Regions from separate parts of the Hahella sp. NS-SX17 genome, predicted to be linked through region 1. Evidence: riboswitches for the same ligand, from Rfam matches in the RefSeq annotation. Region 1 holds a riboswitch; each other region holds the start of a gene.
What was found. Region 1 has a riboswitch for cobalamin ahead of AC2IBB_RS05785 (TonB-dependent receptor plug domain-containing protein). Riboswitches for the same ligand answer to the same signal wherever they lie in the genome.

Region 1 (3,567 bases):
CCGTATCCTGGGCGGTGCTTCTGGCGATAAACGTCCAGGCGGGAACAGGTTGATACATGGCGTCCACTTCCACTCCGCTAACCCTTGCTTTGCCAACATTCTCAAAGCGGCCGACTCCCCTTGAGTCGTAAGAGGGGACGATAGCATCTTTTAAATCCCGATAGAAATAGGCGGCAGAGACGGTGACGCTATCCAGACCCACTTCGAAGCCAACGTCGCCGTTCAACGCGGTTTCCGGTTTTAAGTCACTATTGCCAATGAAGAAACCTCTGTCGCCGAACTTTTCCGCTAACTGGGGAAATCGTACGTCTCGGGATGCATTAGTCTTAAGTGACAGCCAATCTGTCAGACGATAACGAACGCCCGCCTGCAAAGAATGGTACTGAGCTGTATCGGAGGCCACCTCCGCGCGACCGCTCATGGATGCGGCCGGGGTTTCATCGTCCAGGAAATACTGGCGCGCGCTCAGACGCACCAGCCAGATATCATCTTCATCCGCCCACTCGTCCTGAATACCTAACAAGTAGGTCATGCGCTCAAAATCCTGCTTTTGGCTACGTCCGGTCAGGTCCTCTTCTTGGTATGTTTCCCGGCGCGCTTCCACCATTGCGGACAATAAATGCAACCCTATTGAGTAGGAGCCATACAGCTCAGCGCCGACAACCTCTGTGGTAGCTTCTGTTCTCTGTACGCCCAGGCCGACCCGGCTTTGACTGTCATCATAACGCTCTTCCTGGGTGGACCAGAAAACGCGTCCCGAATAATTCTCCTGCGTATTCCTGGCGAAGCTGAGTTTGCTCTGCAGACGTGTGAAGTCAGTATCCAGGCTGGTTCGCGTGCTCTCCAGATTGGCGATGTCAGGCAGATGCTGATCTTTATTGAAGTGTTGCGCCATCAGTTGCAGATCCGTGCGATCCGACAGGCTGCGCTCCGCCGTCAGCATGCCGTTGAAATGACTGAATTCCGCATTGCGACGACGTTCTACGCGGTCATCGTAGGGATTAAATTCGGTCTGATTGTTGTTCAGCATCTCGAAGTCGTTATCACTGCCGAGGTAATCAAGGGACGCGAGGTAGTTGGTTTCGCCAACGCCGTCGGCGAATGTGAGCGCCCCTTTGCGACTGTTGAATGAACCATACCCAAGGCTCAATTGTCTGAGGGGTTTGCTGAAGCGAAGGGACTTGATATTAATGGCGCCGCCGACGCCTGAGTAGCCCAGCTGAATCGGCGTCGCGCCCTTATAAATTTCAATCTGCTCAATGCCGTTAAGCAATATCTGGCTCAAGTCCACCGAACCGCCAGTCGCGTCGTTTAACAATACGCCATCAAGATAAACGTTCACCTGCTTACTGGTGGAGCCACGCAGATAAACGGCGGAGTATGACCCCAGTCCGCCGCTCTGGCGCACTTGAACGCCGGTTTCATTCTTCAGCACGTCTGCGACGGTCGCAACTTTCGAGTCAAATTGCTCGCGCTTGATCACCTTCACGAAGCCAGTTTGATACTCGGCGTCAATCTCATCCGCAGATGGAGCCTTGGCTTCGACGACAACAGGCTCCAACTCTTCCGCGCGAACGCCGGTCAGTTGTGAGCCAACTAAAAGCAAAAGGGTTACAAGCCTCATAATGTTCCGAAAGAATAGCGCCAGTGAATGCAATTGTTGCGCAGCGGATACAAGCAAAGAGGGAAAGGAGTCGAGTCAGACGAGTCCCGGCAAAGCCCTCCGCTATGCCACGCGATAAGCAGGCGTCAGGCCGGTCTCCGGGCTCATGAGTGGCGTAACCGGCGACAACGTCTTCCCGCGAATCCGCAGTGACAGGGGGTTGTCGTTTGACTCATTTACCGTTGCGGGGGCAGCGTCGGGCTTAAACCGACTTCCCGTTTCATCCCTTGAACGAATGTTCTCAGGACACCTGATGCAATGGGGGCGTAAGCTAAATGGCCGCCCCGGCAAAGTCAAGGCGCACAAAGCGCCTCACGAAAACAACAGGCTCCAAGGTGACGACAACCTGTTGATAACTATCAAAATGTAAAACTGGTCCACTTATCCCAAAGTTTAGGCGTGGGGCTGTTCGCTTAGCTGTCTGAGCGGAACAGACAGTGTTTGGCGTAATCCGTCGCCTCATTGGCCGTCCAGTCGCCCTTCGGCTTGGTCGCCATATCCTCACACCAATCCTTGCTCCCCACCTCTGGAGAACAACCGGCCAAAGCGCCCAAGCTCAACCCCACCACCAATAGCCAAGAAGATACGCGTTTAATCGCCATAGGAAATCCTGAATAACAAGTCATCAATTCATATTTAGCGAGCAAGTATACAGGAGAGAGATAGAAATTAGTCATCCGAGCTCTGAGACTTTGAGGGCATTTAACTCATCCTCCTTTTTCTTAAGTTCTATAAAGAATACTCATTACTATGGAGCCAGCCCTTAACATGCTGGATATATTAGTTAGATTTATGCAATCTTTGCGATTTTAACGCCCAAAAGCGCCGGCTAGAACGAGCCAAGCTCATATTTACAAACCTGATGAGGTTATCAGCAAGTGAAACTGGATCAACTGACTTTTTTCCTCCAACAAACCCTCACGGATGAAAAGTTCGATAATGCTGAGAAACAGGCGTTGCTGGCGATGCTTGAGACTTTACAGCCGGATCAGGTGCGTTTTATGCGTAATCGCGCCTTTGAGTTGACCCGTCCGTTGATCGTCAATGGCGGCGATGGTGCGCTCAGGGCGCTGAAATGGCTGGAGCGGGTGATCAAGGCTTTGGACTCTGGCGAGGAGGAGAGCAATTTAACGCGGGCCTATTTCAGCCCAGGGGAGCAATGCCGTCGCGCAATCATAGAACGCATACGCAATGCTCGAAGCAGTTTGAAAATCTGCGTATTCACCATTTCCGATGACAAAATCGCGGACGAAATTATTAACGCCCATGAAAGGGGGCTAAAAATTCGCATCATCACGGACAATGACAAGACCTTTGATCTGGGCAGCGACATCAATCGTTTCAAAGATGCCGGCATTTTGGTGAAGATGGACGATGAACCCCACCACATGCATCATAAATTCGCTCTTGTCGACGACAGCGTCCTGATTCACGGCAGTTTTAACTGGACTCGCAGCGCCAGCACTTATAACCAGGAAAACATCGTAGTAACCGACCACCCCGGCCTCGTCAGAGAGTTCTCCGGAGAGTTCGCCAAACTATGGCGCACCTTCGCGGAGTAAGACCTGTACGATAAAGAATTGTCATTAAATCTCCCTCGCTAATCGCCAGCCGTTATTAGCAATGTATAGACAAATTCTGCGGATTGTCATTTAATCAGAGGAAGGCCCGGCCGGAAAATATTCCGACCTCGCGCCGTCCAACCCAACTGACGGCCGCCAGATTAAGCCGGCCACAAGCCGGTAGAATAATAAGAGTGCCATGGAATACACCCTTCCTGACACGTCACGAGGTGAGAAAATGGGCAAAGGTACAAAGTATGTTGCGAGAGAGCCTGACGCATCCGGCTTTATCGCCTACCCCGATTCGGAGCACGCCGTCTGGCGTGAGCTGATCACACGACA
Region 2 (3,567 bases), 1.2 Mb from region 1:
ACTCTGGCGTTGAGGGCGGTGACGCAGCCGGGAGATGTGGTGGCGGTGGAGTCGCCAACGTACTTTGGATTGCTGCAAGTCATTGATGCCTTGGGGTTAAAGGCGCTGGAAATTCCCGCCGACCCGAAAAGCGGACTCAGCCTGGAGGCGCTGCAACTGGCGTTGGAGCAATGGCCGGTCAAAGCCTGCGTGGCCATGCCCAACTTTAGCAACCCTCTGGGGTGCCTGATGCCGGATGAGCGCAAGGAGCAACTGGTGCGCTTGCTGGAAATCCGGGGCGCGCCCTTGATCGAAAATGACATATACGGCGAGTTGGGCTTTTCCGGTCTGCGGCCGCGAGCGGCGAAAAGCTATGACCGCGCCGGCGGCGTGCTGTATTGCTCGTCGTTTTCCAAATCAATCGCCCCCGGTTTGCGGGTGGGATGGATGGCGCCGGGGCGCTGGCGGACGCGGGTCGGTTACCTGAAATTCGCCAGCACCCTGGCCTGTCCAAGCTTGCCGCAGATGGCGGTGGCGCATTATCTGGCGCAGGCGGATTTCGACCGCCATCTGCGGCGTATGCGCCATGAGTTCGCGGTGCATGTGGAGCGCATGACGACGGCGGTGCTGAGGCATTTTCCTGCAGGCGTGCGAGTATCGCAGCCAGCGGGTGGGTTTGTTTTATGGGTGGAGCTGGAGGAGGAGTGCGATACGGTCGCGTTGTATCGCAAGGCGCTGGCAGCCGGCGTGAGCATTGCGCCGGGAACCCTGTTCAGCGGCGACGGCGACAAGTACAGACATTGCCTGCGGCTCAATTGCGCGGCGCCCTGGACGGCGGAGGCGGAAGACGCAATCCGCCAGTTGGGCGTCTGGTTGCGCGCAGGCTAGGCGGGATTACCAGCCGAAGCTGAACGTGGGATCAATGAAGAACATGACGCCGCTATAACAGGCGAGCATCAGAAAGCTGCTGATAAAGCCGTGAAAAGCGGTCCTATAGCCGGCTTCTTCGTCTTTCTTGATAAGAAAGCGATAGCCGGCGAAACAGCTCAAGCCAATCACAAATAACGCCACCAAGGCGAAACCGCCGTTGATGACCTGCATATTAATGATGAAATTCTCCCGTGCGGTCGCGGCCTCCGGCGCCTCGTCCGGATACTGGATAAAGGAGCCCGGCAGTAAGGGGTGGGCGGTGGCTTCAATGGTGTAATGATAGAAAGGCCAGAAGCGTCCACAGCGGGCGAGCAGGCGATCGCCTTCTTGGGCGCTGACCACGGCGTTGGCGGCGAATAGCGGGCCGCCGCAAAGATCGAATTCCTTTTTCACCTCTTCCCGGCTGTGCAGTTCGACACTGCGTTCGGTGCTCACCGGCGACCAGCCAGACAGATTGAAAACCGTATATTCCAACAGGCTCAAGCCATAGGCCATTCCTGCATAAATAAACACGAGGAACAGCAGGCGTTTCAGAATGAGTCCATGGCGGGACAAAGGCGCGTCGGTCATACAGTCTTATTCTTTTCGGTGATTACGGGAGCGTAAAACTGACACAATCTTGCAGACAGGTCCAGCGCCCCTCAGCGGCTTTCTGGACTTAAAATGATCAATTCACGATAATGTGGGCCGCAATGGTTCCAGTTGCTCAAAGTTCGATCACTTTCGATGAGAGCAGGATTAAATGGGAATCCGGTGGGCGCCACTTTATGCGCGCCCGATCAGCCGGAGCTGTCCCCGCAACTGTGAGCGAAGAGTTTGTCCCGGATAACGCCGCCCCTCCTTATCGCGACGTTATCAAAGGCCACTGCGTGGAGCTCGTCTCCATGTTCGGGAAGGCGGGACAGGACTACGAAACGCAAGCCAGGAGACCTGCCATTGTTCGACTCCCATTCGGAGCCTGTTTTATCCGACCGTAAACGGGGAATTTACGCCGGATTCGCACCTCGCATCGATTCAAGGCGGCATCTGCATGTTGGTTAAGGCTTTTCGGGCCCTGGGATTGCTATCAGCGCTTACTTTCACTCTTTCGGTCAACGCGGTCGACGCGCGTGCGGCTGAGCCCACAGTCATGTCGGTCAACCAGTGCGTTGACCAGATGATGGGGTATCTCGCCCCGGAAAATCTGGTGTCGGTCACCTGGCTCAGTCATCAGCCCTCTGAGCTGGAAATCGCGCCGACCTTGCGCGACATTCCCGCCAACTTTGGTTTTATCGAGCAGGTGCTGGAACTCAGGCCGGATATCGTGATGGCGGGCCAGTATGGCGCGTCCTCGCTGAAGCCGATGGTGGGAAAGTTCAATATGCGATGGGTTGAGATTCCCCTGCCGCAATCCCTTGACGACCTGCAGGCGAGCTGGCGAATGGTGGGGGAGGCCGTGCATAAGCCTGAGCAGGCGGCGGACATTGTCAGAGGATTGCGCGATTACTTCGCGGATGTTCATGGAAAGATAGCGGATAAGCAGGTAAAGGCGCTGGTCCTTAACGCCAATGGCTGGATCGCCGGCGAAGGGAATTTTCAGGACGCTTTTCTGGACGCCATCGGCGTGATTAACGTAGCGAGTGAGCAAGGCGTGCAAGGCTGGGGACAGGTGGATCTGGAGACGCTGGTGCGCTGGCGTCCGGACTTATTGGTGCTGGTCAGCAACAGCTATGATAGCGAGGCGCTGGCCACTAATTGGGTGGAGCATCCGTTGCTGAAGCATCGACCCTCCCGCTATAAGCCACTCTATATTCCCGCTGATTGGCTGTCCTGCGGAACGCCCGCCATGACGTTGGCGGCGCAGAAGGTGGCGGATCATATCCTGGCGCAAGAGCGCAAAGCCTCCGACGGGGAGGCCGCGGATGACTTATAACCGCCTGCTGTGGGTATTGAGCCTGACCTTGGCCTTTTTGTTCGTCCTATCTTTGTGCACCGGTCGGGTATCAGGGGTAAGCTGGCCGGGATGGGACCTGGAGACTCAGCTGATTCTGTGGGAAGTGCGTCTGCCGCGGACACTCTTGGCGCTGTTATGCGGAACCGTATTGGCGCTATCCGGCGCTGTGTTGCAGGGCCTGTTGCGCAATCCGCTGGCGGACGCCGGCGTACTGGGAGTGTCCTCCACGGCGGCGCTGAGTTCGGTGTGCGCCATCTATTTTGGATTTTCCGCCAGCGGCCTGTTTACGCCGGTGGCGGGCATTGTCGGCGCCATGTTGGGACTGCTGGCGCTGGTGGCGATTGTGGGATCGGAAGCGGGCATCGTGATGATCATTCTCGCCGGGGCCGCGATTAACTCGTTCAGTTCAGCGCTGACGGCGCTGGCGTTGAATATGGCGCCAAACCCTTTCGCGGTGCAGGACATTCTGTTCTGGCTGATGGGCTCATTTGAACATCGCACTTTGCAGCACTTCTATCTGGCGGCGCCCCCGGCGCTATTGGGCATGGTCTTGCTGTTCAGCGTATCGCGTTCCCTGGATGCCTTATCGCTGGGGGAAAATACTGCCCGCTCCATGGGCGTGCGTCTGCAGAAGGTACAATGGGTGGCGGGTCTGGGCGTGGCGTTGGCGGTTGGCGCCAGTGTAGCGGTGAGCGGCGTTATTGGTTTCGTGGGGCTGGTGGTGC
Region 3 (3,567 bases), 1.0 Mb from region 1:
TCGCTGGGCGAGAACAGCGTCCACTCCTTGTCCTCGAACACCCGCTTCATGAACAGGTCAGGAATCCAGTTGGCGGAGTTCATGTCATGGGTGCGTCGGCGTTCATCGCCGGTGTTTTTGCGCAGTTCCAGGAACTCTTCGATATCCAGGTGCCAGGACTCCAGATAAGCGCATACCGCGCCTTTACGTTTGCCGCCCTGATTTACCGCCACCGCCGTGTCGTTGACGACTTTCAGGAACGGCACCACGCCCTGGGACTTACCATTGGTGCCTTTAATGTGGGAGCCCAGAGAACGCACCGGCGTCCAGTCATTACCCAGACCGCCCGCCCATTTGGACAGCAGGGCATTGTCCTTGATCGCGCCGTAAATTCCCTCCAGGTCATCCGGCACCGTCGTCAGGTAGCAGGAAGACAACTGCGGACGATTGGTCCCCGCGTTGAACAGCGTCGGCGTAGAGCACATGTAATCAAAAGAGGACAACAGGTTGTAGAACTCAATCGCGCGGGCGTTGGGATCATCTTCCTGCACCGACAATCCCATGGCAACGCGCATGAAAAACGCCTGCGGCAATTCCAGGCGGGTCTCGCGCCAGTGGATGAAGTAGCGGTCGTAAAGGGTCTGAAGCCCCAGGTAAGTAAATTGACGATCCCGTTCCGGCTTGAGCGCGGCGCCCAGGCGCTCCAGATCGAATTTCAGCAGTTCTGGCGACAACAATTCATGCTCTATGCAGCGTTCAACGATAGCGCGGAAAGCAGTCGGATAAAGTTCCGCCATCTCGCCCTCGGTCGCGGACGCCGCAATATTCAGATAGCTCAGAGACTCTTCGCGCAGACCGTCCAATAACAAACGGGCGCAAACATAGGAATAGTTGGGTTCTTCTTCGATCAGAGGACGCGCCGCCATGACCAGTGCAGCGTTGACGTCTTTATGCTTGACGCCGTTGTACAGGTTTTTCAATGCGCCCTGCAGGACTTTTTCCTCGCTGACGCCGTCCAGATCCGCACAGGCGTCGCCAATCACCGTGCGCAGACGCCCCATGTTCAACGGCGCTTCCGTCCCGTCGGCGAACTTCACATTAATATCGGGATGCGCCTCCCCCGCCTGTTCGCTTGGCGCCGGCGCGCGCTGACGGGCGTGTTCTTCACGATACAGCACATAGGCGCGGGCCACTTTCTGGAAACCGCCGCGCATCAGGCCCAATTCCACCAGGTCCTGGATTTCCTCGATGTGCACCGAACCGCCTTCAGGACTGCGGCGACGCAGACGCGCGACGATATCTTTAACCAGTTTTTCTACGGAATCCCGCACACGGGGCGAGCCGGACGCGGATTGTCCTTCCACCGCCAAAAACGCCTTGGTCACCGCCATAGCGATTTTGCGGTCGTCAAACGGCGCAGCCTGACCGGTGCGTTTGATCACCTGCAGCAGGGCGTTATGAGTGTGTGACTCGGATGAAACAGATGGGGAGCTGGAGGCGCGCGCCTCGCTGGGGGACGAAAAACTGCCGGTCATGGAATTGTCCTCTATCGCGTGTTCTGGCCAAACCTCCACGAACCGGGACATAAAGCGACGCGCAGACAGGACGAAAATCGCCTCGCACAAAGCGGCGCTTTATCATTACCCTGAGTCGCGAAGGCATGAATAACTTCAGCATGGCAGGTCTTCGGACTCGGGGGCGTTTACACGTTTTTTGCGAACCTACGGCGACCGCTTCCCATCCTTTTTCGGACAGTGCGTGGGCGTTTTCGCCCCCGTCGCCTTCGTTCCCCCACACCGCTGCGCGTCAGTACCGGATTCTCACCGGATTCCCTCTTAGCACAACCTGTGAACAGGCGTGAACCATAGCTGAGGCACAATATATTGTTTTAACTATTAAAAGTAAATACTAGATATAGAGGAAAGGAGATGCTACACGGCCATCGCCGCATTGGAGAGAATCAGGCTAAAACGACGGCGAATAAAAACTTTTTCAGTAGCGCCTGGACGCCTAATCCTATGAGCGTGAGAATAAAAATCTCTGAATAAGCATCCGCTTTGGTGATTAGCTTCAACGCCACCAAATAAAACCCAATCGCGAGAAGAAAACCAGGAAGACCATAGACAAAGTACACAATCAATGCCGCCGTAAGAACGATCAAGAACGCTTCAATAAACGCCAGCGAGACTTTTAGTATCTTAGCCGCAACGAACAGGCAGGCGCTCTCAATCAAGACGCCGATGACTAGATTCAAATCCATGGAAATTCTCAAAAGGCGGCTATTCTAAACAGTAAACCGACGCAGTCAATACAGCTAAACCGCACTGATATTCCTAACGGCCACATTAACATATCCACGATTATCAAGGTTGCCTTGCAGGCGAAGTTTGCCCAACCTCATTGTCATCCCAAGAAAATAAACGGGTAATTACCTGAATCAAAAGTAGTTCAGGACGCAAATCAGCTAAACTGCTAATAATTTTCTGCTTCGCATTAAGGACTGGCTTTGCCTGAACGCCGCCGCTTTTTCAAAGAAACACTGACGCCTTATTTTGCGCCGCCTATGTGGCTGCACTGTCTTTTGTATGTGGTAACGCTGAGCGCGTATGAGCTGTTCTGGCATTACATGAACTGGCGCAAGTATCGGCTCATATCAGGAGACCCCATCTGGCCGCCGCTGCGAGGATTATTCTTTTACTTTTTTATTCCGTCGCTGGTTGGCAATCTCGCACGCAGTTCCTCCTTGGCGGGTCGCTCTGACCCTTTGCTTGGCCCATGGACCAGCGCGCTCTATCTTGCGGTGGCGATAACCGCCGCTACGCTCGCACAGGTATTGAATCCTTTATTTATCCTGCCCTCCTTCTTCTTCCTGACCTATTTGAACTGGCGGGCGCGCTGGATCAACCAGCAGTTCATAGCTGTTCCAACCCAGTCGAACGCTGGCGTTCCTGTACTCGAAACCAGCCCGCCGCCGCGACCTGGCGGCGCGCCCCTCGCTTTAAAACCATCTTTTCAGACTGCCGGAAGCTTTCGTTGGCTGGAGATACTCACCTGCATCGCCGTTGTTTGCAGCGCTTTGACGTTTGCATTGGACGCCGGACGTAACGGGATCATCAAATCCCGCCTGACCGAGGCCTTTGGCTTGCTGGAAGGGACCAGATTGGACATAGCGGAAACGTACGCTTACTCCGGCGTCTGGCCGGACAGAGAAGGGCTTCACGCTTTGAGTAATGTCGAGCCGACTTATTTCCAGCATATTGAACTGGATACAGACGGCGCCTTGCACTTCACCCTTTCCCCTCGCGCAGGAGAAGCGCCAAGGACCATCAGCTTTCGACCGGTTGTCAGCAATCCCGATGGCGCATTACGCACTCTGGGATGGACATGCGCGTCAGCCCACTCGGGTCCACGCAAAATCTACGGCGACGACAAAAGCTCGCTGCCTCCGGAGCAACTCCCTTATATCTGTAGAGGTTAAACCGTGATCCTTATTTCTTCGCCAAACTCAAATCTGAGCCAGTTATTGCGGCACTTGAACCATCAGATTCAGCAGGGGCTTTCTCTGGAGCAGGCGCTGGCCCGACTGAA
Region 4 (3,567 bases), 1.5 Mb from region 1:
CTGCGCCAGTCGCGCCGCCGCGCCCGCCAGATCACCCGCAGGGTAATGAATAATTTTGAAGCCCTGGCGACGCCAGTGATGCTCATGTTCGCGATAACCGATATCCGGCAGCGCCGCCACGCCTGGAGCGCAGCAGGCGGGCAAATGTTGAATCGCCCATTGCGAGCCGGGAATTGCAAGCAGGGAATCCGTCCCGTAATAGGAGCAGGCCGCCTGTTGCAACGCCGGGTCGGGATAAGGCAGACGCCGAAACACCTCAGCCGGAATGCTTGTCAGCGGATAGGGAAAGGGACTGACGCCAGTGGACAGATCCAGCCAGTCATCAGGGGCAATACCGTAGCGCTGACTGTACTTTTCCAGATCGCCGCCATGCACGGGAACCTGTTCTTCCGCCTGGCCAGCCCCACTATCGAAATCGCTCCCGCTCATTCAAACCGCTCCCCACAACCACAGCCCGCACGCTCCTATCGCGACCGTCGCCGTCCACAAAACCAAAGCGCGGTTGATGAGCGCGCAGGCGCGTTCGATGGATTGCGCCGAGGCGGCGTCGCCGCAGCCCAGTGAAGGACGATACTGCAGACTGCCGTGATAGGTCGCCGCGCCGCCGAGTCGCACCCGCAGCGCGCCCGCGCCCGCCGCCATCACCGGTCCCGCATTAGGGCTTTTCCAGTGTCCGCCCTGGGCGCGCCAGCATCGCAGGGCGCTGTCCAGCGCGCCGCAACAGGCGTAACTGAACGCCGTCAGACGGGCGGGAACCCAATTGAGAACATCATCCAGCCGCGCCGCCGCCCAGCCGAAATAGACATAACGCGTGTTTTTATAACCCCACATCGCATCCAGGGTATTGCTGAGGCGATACATCACCACGCCAGGAACGCCTGCGAGCAGGAACCAGAAGATGGCGGCGAAAATAGCGTCGGAGCCATTCTCCAGAGCGGATTCCGTGGCGGCGGCGGCGATCTCCTCCTCCCCCAGCTCCGCCGTGTCGCGGCTGACGATCATCGACACACTGCGCCGCGCGGCCTCCAGGTCATGCCGGCGCAATGGCGCGGCGACCTGACGCACATGCTCCAGCAAACTGCGCCAGCCGATGGCGAGATAAAGCACGAAAGCGGAAAAGATAATCTGTCCCCAGGCGGAAGACTCGCTCCACTCGTTCGCCAGCCAGGCGAGCGCGACCCAGGGCAGTATCGACGCCGTCACCGCCGCCGCGCCCAGCGCGCGCAGCGTTGGCGGAGAGAAATCGGCGATGCGAATCGACCCTTCCACCCAACCAGCGTAACGCCCGAAACCCACCAAAGGATGCAGCCGGCGCGGTTCTCCCAACAGGGCGTCGAAAGTCAGGGCGAGGACAAGAATCAGCAATGTATCCATTGATCAGTATGCGCCAGGCTCATGATGAGGCGGCCTATTCTCACCATGGTCCACGCGCTTTGCAACCCGCTAACTTGTTGACTTGCCCCGCAAAGAGCCCATAGCATATCCCGCTGACCAAGGTGCTCGATCGCGAGATAATCGGGAAATCTGGTGCGCGTTACGCCAATCCAGTGCTGCCCCCGCAACGGTAATCGAAAGTAATTTGCCTACGCCACTATGTCATTTGTTGTGACATGGGAAGGCGCAAATGTTGTGTCGGACTCGTTCCGACCTTTCGTAAGCCCGGAGACCGGCCTTGTTTTTATTCACTGCTGTCCGTACGGGTAGGTGCGCAGATCATGCAAACTAAAAATCTCTCTCTTCCATTGCTGGCTTCCAACAATGCCGCGCTGCAACTTATCGGCGCTATGTGCTTCGGCGGACTGATTCTGTTCGCAGTGGGCTTTCTGTCCATGGATGCGGCTCACAACGCCGCTCACGACGCCCGGCACGCGTTCGCTTTCCCCTGTCACTGAAAATACTGATTTCACAGGCTCATTCAGGGCCAGAGGTCCGATCGTCCGCGTCAATGCCCCACAGGCTTTAGGGCGCGAACGGCGACGTTACACCGCATCGCATGAGGAAGAGACATGTTGTTTCAGCGTATTATTCTGGCGTCGCTGCTGGTTGGCCTGTTGGCCGGCGGGCTGCTGAGCGCCGTACAACACTCCCAGGTCACCAGCATCATTCTGGAGGCGGAAACCTACGAAGGCGGCGAGGAGCCTGAACCCATCGTAGAGGAAGATCTCCAGCATGCTGCGGCGGACGCCCATCACTCCCATGAACACGACCACGGCGGCGCTGAAGCCGGCGGCCATCACCATGACGAAGACGCCTGGGCCCCGGAAGACGGCGTGGAGCGCACGCTGTACACCCTGCTCTCCAATGTGCTCGCCGGGATTGGCTTCAGTGCGCTGATGCTGGCCTGTATGTACGCCGCCAGACTCTGTGGCAAAGGCGGCGCAGGCTGGGGCGCGGGATTAGTGTGGGGGCTGGCGGGCTATGGCGTATTTTTTGTCGCCCCCGCCTTGGGCCTGCCGCCGGAGATTCCCGGCATGCAGGCCGCCGCGCTGGAAAACCGCCAGCTGTGGTGGATCGCCACCGCCCTGGTCACCGCGATTGGTTTCGCCTTGCTGGCGTTCGCGCCGGGATGGAAAAAGCTGGGTGGACTGCCTTTGCTGATTATTCCCCATCTGGTCGGCGCCCCGCACACCAATGCGCCGGAATTCGCCGCCTCCAACCCACAGGCTCTGCAAGCGCTAGAGATGCTGCATCATCAATTCGTCACCGCCGCCACCCTGACCAACGCGCTGTTCTGGGTGATCGTCGGGCTGGCCTGCGCCTGGTTCCTGCGCCGTTGGAGCAGTCAGGACGCCGCCCTGCAGGCGCGCTGAGTCAATGGACGCCGCCGCCCAGCCTGCCCTCGCCGCCTATCCTTTCACCGCGGTTGTCGGCCAGCAACCGCTAAAAACCGCGTTGCTGCTCGCCGCCATCAATCCCCATCTGGGCGGCGTATTGATCAGCGGCCCCCGCGGCTCCGCCAAATCGACGCTGGCGCGGGGACTGGCGGATTTATTGCCCGAGGCGGCGGACAAGTTCGTCACCCTGCCTCTGGGCGCGTCTGAAGAACGTCTGATCGGCAGCATCGATCTGCAACAGGCCATGGGCGAACGACGCGTGCAGTTTAATCCCGGCCTGTTGGCCAAAGCTCACGGCGGCGTGCTTTATATTGATGAAGTCAATCTGCTGCCCGATCCCTTGGTGGACGCCCTGCTTGATACGGCGGCCTCAGGCGTGAACTTTGTCGAGCGGGACGGCCTCAGTCACAGCCATCCGGCGCAGTTTATCCTGATCGGCACCATGAACCCGGATGAAGGCGAGCTGCGCCCGCAGTTACAGGACCGTTTCGGTCTCGCCGTCACCCTGGATGAAACCTATGACGTTGAGCAGCGCACGGCTATCGTGGAGCGTCGTCTGGATTTCGAACAGGATCGCGGCGCGTTTCAGGCGCAATGGCGCGAAGCGCAGCAAGAGCTGCAAACCCGCATCACCGCCGCCCGCGAACAATTACCACAGGTTCTCTGCCCGACGGACATACAACGGGACATCGCCAGCCAATGCCTCGCTGCTGGCGTAGAAGGCGTGCGCGCG

Region 2: it holds a riboswitch for cobalamin, as region 1 does, so the genes downstream of both, AC2IBB_RS00495 (ABC transporter substrate-binding protein) here and AC2IBB_RS05785 (TonB-dependent receptor plug domain-containing protein) in region 1, are expected to answer to the same signal.
Region 3: it holds a riboswitch for cobalamin, as region 1 does, so the genes downstream of both, AC2IBB_RS01295 (ribonucleoside-diphosphate reductase subunit alpha) here and AC2IBB_RS05785 (TonB-dependent receptor plug domain-containing protein) in region 1, are expected to answer to the same signal.
Region 4: it holds a riboswitch for cobalamin, as region 1 does, so the genes downstream of both, AC2IBB_RS32225 (CbtB domain-containing protein) here and AC2IBB_RS05785 (TonB-dependent receptor plug domain-containing protein) in region 1, are expected to answer to the same signal.

The regions. Positions count from the first base shown of each region.
Region 1 is NZ_CM170632.1:1,268,653-1,272,219, reverse strand. It holds gene AC2IBB_RS05785 (TonB-dependent receptor plug domain-containing protein) at 1-1,624, opposite strand, end outside; cobalamin riboswitch at 1,736-1,932, opposite strand; gene AC2IBB_RS05780 (DUF3012 domain-containing protein) at 2,077-2,265, opposite strand; gene AC2IBB_RS05775 (phospholipase D-like domain-containing protein) at 2,542-3,225, shown strand; gene phhA (phenylalanine 4-monooxygenase) at 3,464-3,567, shown strand, end outside.
Region 2 is NZ_CM170632.1:111,632-115,198, reverse strand. It holds gene AC2IBB_RS00505 (aminotransferase-like domain-containing protein) at 1-867, shown strand, start outside; gene AC2IBB_RS00500 (hypothetical protein) at 874-1,479, opposite strand; cobalamin riboswitch at 1,586-1,861, shown strand; gene AC2IBB_RS00495 (ABC transporter substrate-binding protein) at 1,940-2,821, shown strand; gene AC2IBB_RS00490 (FecCD family ABC transporter permease) at 2,811-3,567, shown strand, end outside.
Region 3 is NZ_CM170632.1:269,944-273,510, forward strand. It holds gene AC2IBB_RS01295 (ribonucleoside-diphosphate reductase subunit alpha) at 1-1,514, opposite strand, end outside; cobalamin riboswitch at 1,640-1,861, opposite strand; gene AC2IBB_RS01300 (hypothetical protein) at 1,940-2,239, opposite strand; gene AC2IBB_RS01305 (pilin) at 2,486-3,457, shown strand; gene AC2IBB_RS01310 (type II secretion system F family protein) at 3,461-3,567, shown strand, end outside.
Region 4 is NZ_CM170632.1:7,151,831-7,155,397, forward strand. It holds gene cobD (threonine-phosphate decarboxylase CobD) at 1-429, opposite strand, end outside; gene cbiB (adenosylcobinamide-phosphate synthase CbiB) at 430-1,374, opposite strand; cobalamin riboswitch at 1,478-1,689, shown strand; gene AC2IBB_RS32225 (CbtB domain-containing protein) at 1,716-1,892, shown strand; gene AC2IBB_RS32230 (CbtA family protein) at 2,007-2,810, shown strand; gene AC2IBB_RS32235 (ATP-binding protein) at 2,815-3,567, shown strand, end outside.